DNA from 3 places in the Micromonospora sp. DT229 genome. Region 1 is predicted to be linked to each of the others. Evidence: riboswitches for the same ligand, from Rfam matches in the RefSeq annotation. Region 1 holds a riboswitch; each other region holds the start of a gene.
The links. A riboswitch is a leader RNA that binds a small molecule or an ion and turns the genes downstream of it on or off. The one in region 1 is predicted to bind cyclic di-AMP.

Region 1 (3,185 bases):
ACGTGCCCCGAGCCGCCGCCATCTGGTCGGTGCTGCTGGTGCTCGCGCTGGGCGTGCTCACCGTGCTGGTGGCCCGACCCGAACCGGCCCCCTCGCCCGACCGGGACCCGGACCTCCCCGACGAGGATGCCGCCGCCGCGGACCTGCGGCGCTATGCCGGCGAGGTGGCCGTGGCCGCGGCGGGGGCCGCCCAGAACGCCGCCCGCCGCCGCGAGGCCTGGCAGCGCGCCCAGGCGGAACTCGACCGGGCCTGGGCCGCGTACGACGAGGCGGAGACCGCCGCCCGACGACTGGCCGCCGCCGGCGCGCTGCCCGCCCCCGGTACCCCCCCACACCCCCGCCGAGTACGCCGCCAGGGAACGCTGGCTGCGCCACGCCGTGATGACGGCGTACTGGCGGGGTGATCTGTCGGCCCGGCAACTCACCGACGCGCTGGCGCACCGGGCCGGTTGGGATCCCCGGCGTCACCCCGCCGAACAGGAGATTCTTCTGGCTCGGGTGGTACGCGACGGGCGCCAGGCGGCCTATCAGGCGGCTCGGCAGCAGGAGCGGGAGGCCTGGCGGGCCGCGGAACTGGCCGTCGACGCGGCCCGGGCGCTGTCCACCGAGGCGTACGCCGCAGCGCAGCGGACGCGGGCGTACCCGCTGCCGACCTCACCCCGGGTCGTCTCCGGCCCTCAGGGGGCCGTGGCGCGCTGGCGGGTGGCCCGGGCCGGTTGAGGCGCACGGTTCTTTCCCATTTATTCGGTGACCCCGGTCACGGTCATCGCGGAATCGGTCATCGTGGGGCAGACATCGAATGCCGGGCGCAATCTCCGGGGAATTGTCAACCTCGGGTCCGATTGTCGACCGACAGTGCCTTCCTGACCCGGAGTCCCATTGAGCGACGACAGTTCCGCGATACCCGAAAAATTTGACCGGGAAGAAGGTTTAGCCAGCTCAGGGCAGCCTTGGCAGGAGCTGTGACGCACAGTAATGTCGACCCCGTCCGGTGCGGTTACCGTTCGCAAGTGGCGACGCCGTGCCGACCCGCTCAATCGTGATCTCACGAACCGGGGACCCACTGCACCATTGGGGTGAATCCGCGAGCCACGGCCCGCGGTAGGGCGATCCTCCCGCCCGAATCCGTCAGCTAACCCGGTCGGCGGTGTCGGAAGGAGCTCCTTTCCTCGTGCAGCACAATCAGCGCCCCCCGATATTCCTGCGCCTCCACGGCACCGTGGTGCCTGCGCTCGCCGGTCCGCTGTCCGCGCGCTGACCCAGGCCCACCGCAGCCGCCCGATCCCCGGGCGCATCCCGTGAAACGGCACCGCCCCGTACTCCGCCTCCGGGTGTCCACCGGATGGCCGGAGCCGCTGTGCCACACCACCCCTGAGCCCGTGGAGGATTCGTGAAGCACACCCTCAAGCGTCAGCTTCGTCGGCTGGCCACCGAACGCCCCTACCAGCTCGTGGCCACCTCGGCGCTGGCGCTGGCCCTGGCCGCCGGTGCCGGCGCCGTGGTCACCCAGATCGACGACCCGGCCGAGACGCACACCACCGCCGCGGTGGCCGAGTTGCGCGAGGAGCCGGCCGCCTCCCGTGGCCTGGCCCGGGCCGCCACCGCACCCAGCAGCCCCGCGCCCGGTAGCGCCGCCCCGAGCAGTGCCGCGCCGAGCGCGGAGCCCGGCAGCTCCCCGTCCAGCGCCGCCGCCGCACCGGAGGCCGCCTCGGCGGACCCGGACCTGGCCAGCAAGGAGGCCGCACCGAAGCCGCCCGCGAAGAAGGTGCTGTCGTACGACTACCAGGCCCAGATCAACGGGTGGTACTGCGGCCCGGCAGCGGTGCGCAACGCGCTCAGCGCCGCCGGCATCGACCGGGACCAGGAGACCCTGGCCGCCCAGCTCGGCACCACCTACCTGGGCACCAACTCGGCCCGGGACACCACCCGGGTCCTCAACGCCATGGCCAAGGGGAGCCCGTACCGGACCACGATGATTCCCGGTGGCGCGGCCACCCCGGCCCAGATGGATCAGCTTCAGGCCGATGTCGTGGCGGCCATCACCGACGGCCGCGGGGTCGTGGTGAACGTCGCCGGCAGCGTCACGGACACCGCCGGGGGCTGGCACTCCTTCCCGGGCGGCCACTACGTCGCCGTGGTCGGCTACGAGGACGAGGGTCGGATGGTCAAGATCGCCGACTCGGCCGACCCCTCCTACTACTCGTACTGGGTGAGCACGATCGATCTGGCCAACTGGGCTGCCACCCGCGGCTACTCCTCCTGATCGACCTGTTTCGTGCCGGGCGCCGACCCCAGTGGGGTCGGCGCCCGGTGTCGTATCCCGGTCGTGGCTCTCGCCCGGCCGGTGCGGGCGGTGGCAGACTGCCTGACATGATCACGGAGTCGGATGGGCGGGCCAGCTCGCCGATGCTGTTGTTGCTGCACGGCATGGGCGCCAGCGGTGACGTGTGGCTGCCCTCGGCCCCGCTGCTGGATCAGCGCTGGCCCGGGCGGTGGGCGGCACCGGATCTGGCCGGCCACGGCGCGTCGCCTCCGCTGTCGGGGTACTCCTTCGCCGGGCTCGCCGACCAGGTCGCCGCCGGCCTGCACCCCGGCGACCGGGTGATCGTGCTGGGCCACTCCCTCGGCGGGGTGGTCGGTCTGGCGTTGGCCGCCGCGAATCGGGCGGTCACGGTCGAGGCGGTGGTCGGGCTCGGCATCAAGGCGGTCTGGTCCCCGGCGGAACTGGCTCGCGCCGGTGATCTCGCGGCCCGCCCGGTCACCTGGTTCGACAGCCGCGACGAGGCGGCCCGACGGTATCTGCGGGTAGCCGGCCTGGCCGATCTGCTCAGCCCCGATGATCCGGCCGTGGCGGCCGGGCTGCGGCAGGTGGACGGCCGGTGGCGGCTGGCGATGGACCCGGCCGCCTTCGGCGTCGGCGAGCCCGACCTGGCCACCCTGCTGGCCAGGATCGAGGCGCCGGTGCTGCTGGCCCGTGGCGAGCACGACCCGATGGTCTCCGAGACACAGCTCAAGCAGTACGGCGTACCGGTGGTGACCCTGCCCGGGCTCGGTCACAACGCCCATGTCGAGGATCCGGCGGCGGTACTGGCGCTGCTCGACGCCGTACGGTGACCGGTCCCGGTCAGGAGCGTTCGCCGTCGCCGGCCTGCTCGGGGGAGGCATGGTCGGGGGACTTGCGTAAC
Region 2 (3,185 bases), on a different contig from region 1:
CGTCGACGACGAGGTCATCCTGGTCTCGCTGATCGACCCGGAAGACCCCTCGATCAGCACCTACAACATCGCCGAACACCAGCGCGGTATGCCACTGATCTGGCTGGGGGTGCTCTTCGCCGCCGCCATCGTGGCCTTCGGACGACTGCGCGGGCTGGCGGCCCTGGCCGGACTGGCGGCCAGCTTCGCCATCCTGCTCACCTTCGTGCTGCCGGGCATCAGCGCCGGTCAGCCGCCGTTGGTGGTGGCCATCGTCGGCGCCGCGTTGATCATGTTCGTGGTGCTGTACCTGACCCACGGGGTGTCCGCGCAGACCTCGGTGGCCGTACTCGGCACCCTCGGTGCCCTGGTGCTCACCGGGCTGCTCGGCCTGGCCGCGACGAACGCCACCCACCTGACGGGTTTCGGCAGCGAGGACGCCACCACCCTGTCGATGTTCCGGGGCGATGTCGACCTGCACGGCCTGCTGCTGGCCGGCATCATCATCGGCTCACTGGGGGTCCTCGACGACGTCACCGTCACCCAGGCCGCGGCGGTCACCGAGCTGGCCCACGCCAACCCCAACCTGTCCCGCCGCCAGCTGTACCGCTCGGCCACCCGGGTAGGCCGGGCGCACATCGCCTCGGTGGTGAACACCATCGTCCTGGCGTACGCCGGCGCCTCACTGCCCCTGCTGCTCCTGCTGACGGCCGACTCCCGCGCCCTGGGGCAGATCCTCACCAGCGAGTTCCTGGCCCAGGAGATCGTCCGCAGCGTGGTGGCCACCCTCGGGCTGATCGCCGCCGTACCCCTGACCACCGCCCTGGCCACCGTGGTGACCACCGCCGGTCGGCAGCGTGGCGGGACGGACCTCGCGGCCACCGCCCCCGACGAGGTGGCCGCCGTCGGCGAAGGCCGGCCCCGGATCCCCCGGCCGACGACGGACCGGGCCGATGCACTGCGGGCCCTCAGCGATCCGCGTACCCGTCACACACCCCCCGCCACCCGTTCGGAGTGGCCCGAACCGGACAGGAGCACCGACACCCCATGGTGACACTGCTCAACGTGAGCACGCCGACCACATCGGTCGATATGCGTGGCGCTCGTCACCCATTGCGATTACGAAATGACGTATCTCGCCGGGTTCGGTACGTAGAAGCCCAGACGGACTCTCGGGTAACCTCACTGCCGGTCACCGCCGAAGGCGCGCACCAGCGCCTGCGGTGCCACCGCCCAATCGCCGCCAGGCGAGCCGGGGACCCAGGTACCTGGGGTGAATCCGCACCAGCGGTAGGGGCCACTTCCGTCCCGAACCCGTCAGCTAACCCGGTCGGCGGTCGATGGAAGGGAAGACAGTGACGGCACCCCTACGCCGCTGGTTGACGCCCGTGGTGGCCGTGTTCGCCGCGTTCGCCGTCTTCGCCGGTCCCCTGCCGGCGACGGCTGCGCCGAACGCCCCCAAACCAGCCGGTCATGATGACGACCCGCCAATGCTCAACGAGCTGATCGAGGCGACCAACCGGGACTACACCAAGGCCAAGTCGAAGCTGGAGAAGTCCAAGAAGAAGCAGCTCAAGCTGGCCGTCGAACTCCGCCGCGCGGAGGCCGACCTGGACTCCCTCGCCCCACAGGTCGCCGAGATCGCCACCCAGTCGTACCGGACCGGTCGGGTGGGCGCGATCGCCATGCTGTTGCAGACCGACGCACCGGACTCCTTCATCCACCGGGCCTCCGCCCTGGACGAGCTGAACCTGGTCAACAGCAAGAAGCTGGCCGAGGTCAACGCGGTCAAGCGCCGCGCCGAGACGGCCAAGCTGGCGCTCGACGCCGAGGTACGCGAGCAGCAGAAGCTGACCAACGACATGGCCCGCAAGAAGAGCGACGCGGAGAAGTCCCTCCGACTGGTCGGTGGGGTAGGCCTCACCGGTGGCCTGGTGGCCGCCACCTCCCCGGTAGCCCGCCCCGGCCCCAACCGGGCCTCCGACGGCGGCTGGAAGCCCGAGTCGTGCAACCAGGACGACCCGACCACCTCGGGCTGCATCACCGCGCGCACCCTGCACATGTACAAGGAGGTCAAGCGGGCCGGGTTCAACCGGTTCGTCGGCTGCTACCGCCCGGGTGACAAGTGGGAGCACCCCAAGGGGCGGGCCTGTGACTGGTCGTTGCAGAACAGCGGTTTCCGACCCTGGTACAACGACGACACCCGGATCTACGGCAACAACCTGGCCGCGTTCCTGGTCCGTAATGCCGACCGGCTGGGTGTCTACTACGTGATCTGGAACCGGCAGATCTGGTTCCCGGCGACCGGCTGGAGTTCCTACAGCGGCCCGTCGAACCACACCGACCACGTGCACGTCTCGATGCTCTAGCGTCCCCGACACCACTTCGAGGGCCGTCCCGCCGTCTGGGTGGGGCGGCCCTCGTCGTAGGTCGTGTGGGTGGGTGGCCTTCGCCGTCAGGTTGTGTGGGCGCGCGGCTCACGCCGTCCGGTGGGGCGCTCCTCGCCGTCAGGCGGCGAGGGCGGCGGTGGCGACCAGGTCGGCGGGCTCCGCGGCCACCGCCCGTGCCTCCCCGGCGGCCAGCCGGTACGACATGCCGACCACCGCGCAGCGCCCGGCGGACACCTCGGCGGCCAGCGCGGTGGAGGCCTCCAGCATCGCCGTCACGGTCTGCGCGATGTGGATGTCGACGATCTGGTCCAGCTCCTCCACCCCGGCGGCCTGCGCCCGGCGCAGGCTGGGCACCACGGCGTCCACCACCGCGCCCAGGTGCCCGGCGGGGGTGGTGCCGGTGGCCAGGGCCGCCCGGGCCGCCTGCACGGCACCGCACGAGTCGTGCCCGAGCACCACCACCAACGGCGTACGCAGGACGGCCACCGCGTACTCGACGCTGCCCAGCACCTCGGGGCCGATGGTGTGCCCGGCGGTACGGACCACGAAGAGGTCCCCCAGCCCACGATCAAAGATGATCTCGGCGGCCAGTCGGGAGTCGGAGCAGCCCACGATCACCGCGAAGGGATGCTGCTCGGCCGCCACGGCGGTCCGACGCCCGGCGTTCTGGTTCGGATGCCACGGGGTGTCGGTGACGAACCGTCGGTTGCCGGCGATCAGCTCGGCGAGCGCCCGCTGCGGGGCACCCGGAAGATCCGCGGTGAGCAGTTCACGCTCCAGCCCTGGGTGTGTTCCGATCGCGGGTCGGCTCATCCG
Region 3 (3,185 bases), on a different contig from region 1:
ACCGGGCGTTGCCGCGCGGCGCCCGACGCAACGAGGTCCGCCGGGCCGGCTTCGACGGGGTACTGGCCGCGCTCTGGGCGCAGGCCCGTCGACTGGGCATCGGCGGGCTGCCCGAGCAGCGCGCCTTCGAGGACGAACTGATCGACCGCGCCGACTTCCGGGAGTTCCTCAAGGCCTGGTGGCCCCGGCTGCATCCCCGGCACGTACTCGGCTGGCTGGCCGACCACGAGCGGCTGCGTCGGTACGCCGGGGGCATCCTGTCCGGCACCGAGATCCGGCTGCTGGCCGAGGCGTACCAGGGGCTGGCCACCGAGGGTCCGACGGTCGCCGACGCCGCCCTGCTGGACGAGCTCGACACCCTGCTCGGTAAGCCGATGCGCCCGGCCCGGGCCAAGCGGGACCCCTTCCAGTTGGCCGGCGGGGTCCGGGAGTTGAGCACCCTCGCCGATCGGCAGCGAGCCGCCCGGCAGGCCGCCCGCGAGCGCCCGGAGGACTACCGGGACTACGCCCATGTGGTGGTCGACGAGGCGCAGGACGTCTCGCCGATGCAGTGGCGGATGATCGGCCGGCGGGGTCGGCTGGCCTCCTGGACGGTGGTGGGCGATCCGGCGCAGACCGCGTGGACGGGAGATCCCCAGGAGTTGACCCGCGCCCGGGACAAGGCCCTGGGACGGCGCCCGCGCCACCTGTTCACCCTGACCACGAACTACCGCAACTCGGCGGAGATCTTCGCGGTGGCGGCCGAGGAGATCCGCCGGGTGTACCCGGACCTTCCGCTGCCCACGGCGGTCCGCTCCACCGGGGTGGAGCCGATTCGACTGCTGGTTCCGGCGGCCGAGCTGGCCAGCCGGGTGGTCTCGGCCGCGCGCACCCTGCTGGACGAGGTCGAGGGCACCGTCGGGGTGATCACTCCGGTGCCCCGGCGGGAGGAGGTGGCGGGCTGGCTCGGCGGCCTGGGCGGCGATCGTCTCCAGGTGGTGACGAGCCTGGAGGCCAAGGGCATGGAGTACGACGGGGTGGTGCTGGTCGCCCCGAGCGAGGTCCGGGCGGTGCCGGACTCCGGGGTCCGTACGCTCTACGTCGCGCTGTCCCGAGCCACCCAACGGCTGACCACCGTCGACATCGGTTGAACCTGCCCGGACACGCTCGGTACGGATACCGCGGTGACTGGTGTCACCAAAACGGCGTACTCAACACTTATGTCTGATTCTATGGTGAGCAGACGAACACCACGAGTCACACCGGCTGCACGGGTCACGGCAGTCCCGGTAGGCTCGGCTCCGGCCTCCGCCAGGCGGCACCCACCGGTGCCGGCGGCGGCCGCCGCTCAATCGCCCGCCAGGGCGAGCCGGGGAACCATGTTCCTGGGGTGCATCCGCGCACGCGCGGTAGGGATCTTCCGTCCCGAACCCGTCAGCTAACCCGGTCGGCGGCTGACGGAAGGACATGTGCATGCCAACAGTGGCAACCGTGAGACCGGCCGCCCGCACGGCGGCCCTGATCTGCGCGGCGCTCGCCCTCGCTGTGGGTGCAGCGCTGGTTCCCGCTCCCGCCGCGGCGGCACCCGGCGATGTCGGTGACGAAGGCGGCACCCCGGCGCTGCGGGCCCAGTTGGAGGCGGCCAGCAAGGGGTACCTCGACGCCAAGGCCGCCCTGGACCGTTCGGTCAAGCGCCAGAAGCAGCTGGCCGGCCAGCTCACCACCACCGAGAGCCAGCTCGCCGAACGCGGCAGCAAGGTAGCCGAGATCGCCGCCCAGGCGTACCGATCCGGTCGGCTCAGCGCGGCGTCGGCCCTGCTCAACAGCGCCTCCCCGGCCGGCTTCATGGACCGGGCGGCGGCGCTGGACGCGGTGGCCGCCAACGAGGAACGCGCCCTGGGTGAGCTGCGGGCCACCCGCGACGAGGTCAGCCGGACCAAGCAGGCGCTGGACCGGGAGGTCCAGGAGCAGCGCAAGCAGGTCGCGGTGATGGCCAAGCGCAAGGATCAGGCCGAGCAGGCCCTGACCGTGGCCAACGAACGGGCCGAGGCCGCCCAGCGGGCCGAGCGGGCCCCGACCCGGGCCGGCGGATCCAGCCCCAGGGCCGCCCCCGCACCCCGCAACGCGAACGGCTCGTGGCCGGCGGAGTCGTGCAGTGTCAACGACCCCACCCCGGCCAACGGCTGCATCACCCCGCGTACGCTGCACGCCCTCAAGCAGGCCAAGTCGGCCGGGTTCACCCGGTACGTCTCCTGCTACCGCTCGGGTGGCTCCGGCGAGCACCCCAAGGGCCGGGCCTGCGACTTCGCGGCGCAGAAGAACGGCTTCGGTGGGGCCGCCACCGGCGGCGACCGGACCTACGGCAACAACCTGGCGGCCTACTTCGTCAACAACGCCGACCGGCTCGCCGTGCTCTACGTGATCTGGTACAAGCAGATCTGGCTGCCCAGCAGCGGCTGGAAGACCTACAGCGGCGCGCGGGGCGATCCGTCCAGCGACCACACCAACCACGTACACCTGTCGGTGTACTGACCGATCCTCGCCACGACGCCGGGTGGGCATCCCCACCCGGCGTCGTCGTGTCCGCCCTGGCCGCTCGAAGATCCCTGTCCCCCGCCCGTCGCCGCGCGGGAATCCGTCACCATGGTTACCGTCGGGGGTGAAGTGGACATTTCGCCACGAGGGGGCAGCGCATGAGGCAATCCACCATCCGGTTCACCCGGCCCGGCAACTGCGGGTGGCTCCGGTGACCGGGCACGTCATGGTCTTCGCGCCCACGCCGCTGCTGACCGTCACCGTCGACCAGCCCAACGGCACCCCGGAGCTGCATCTGCACCCCGGCGGGCAGGGGGTCTGGCAGGCCCGGATGGTGCTGTCCCTCGGGGTCGAGGTGGTGCTCTGCACCACCCTGGGCGGCGAGATCGGGCAGGTGCTGGAGCCCTTGCTGGTCAGCGAGGGAGTGAACCTCAAGGTCGTGGCCCGCGACTCCGGCGGCAGCGGGGCGTACGTGCACGACCGCCGGGAGGGCAGCCGGCGGGAGATCATCGACGTGCCCGGTCAGCCGTTGAGCCGCCACGAGTTGGACGAGCTGTACAACCTGGCCCTCAGCGAGGGACTGCGGGCGGCGGTGTGCGTGTTGAGCGGCCCCAACCACCCCAGCCTGGTACCCCCCGACCTGTACCGCCGCTTCGCCGCCGATCTGTGCG

Region 2: linked by a shared signal. The riboswitch ahead of ACLQ2T_RS23570 (coiled-coil domain-containing protein) and the one ahead of ACLQ2T_RS11940 (C39 family peptidase) in region 1 are both predicted to bind cyclic di-AMP.
Region 3: linked by a shared signal. The riboswitch ahead of ACLQ2T_RS20400 (coiled-coil domain-containing protein) and the one ahead of ACLQ2T_RS11940 (C39 family peptidase) in region 1 are both predicted to bind cyclic di-AMP.

What each region holds. Positions count from the first base shown of each region.
Region 1 covers NZ_JBNCLD010000006.1:175,481-178,665, reverse strand. Annotated here, with positions in the region: gene ACLQ2T_RS11950 (hypothetical protein) at 1-404, shown strand, start outside; gene ACLQ2T_RS11945 (hypothetical protein) at 382-720, shown strand; cyclic di-AMP (ydaO/yuaA leader) riboswitch at 1,021-1,162, shown strand; gene ACLQ2T_RS11940 (C39 family peptidase) at 1,391-2,263, shown strand; gene ACLQ2T_RS11935 (alpha/beta fold hydrolase) at 2,371-3,114, shown strand; gene ACLQ2T_RS11930 (hypothetical protein) at 3,125-3,185, opposite strand, start outside.
Region 2 covers NZ_JBNCLD010000018.1:75,680-78,864, forward strand. Annotated here, with positions in the region: gene ACLQ2T_RS23565 (YibE/F family protein) at 1-1,033, shown strand, start outside; cyclic di-AMP (ydaO/yuaA leader) riboswitch at 1,200-1,330, shown strand; gene ACLQ2T_RS23570 (coiled-coil domain-containing protein) at 1,335-2,348, shown strand; gene ACLQ2T_RS23575 (carbonic anhydrase) at 2,487-3,182, opposite strand.
Region 3 covers NZ_JBNCLD010000013.1:96,067-99,251, forward strand. Annotated here, with positions in the region: gene ACLQ2T_RS20395 (HelD family protein) at 1-1,130, shown strand, start outside; cyclic di-AMP (ydaO/yuaA leader) riboswitch at 1,315-1,448, shown strand; gene ACLQ2T_RS20400 (coiled-coil domain-containing protein) at 1,453-2,511, shown strand; gene ACLQ2T_RS20405 (1-phosphofructokinase family hexose kinase) at 2,726-3,185, shown strand, end outside.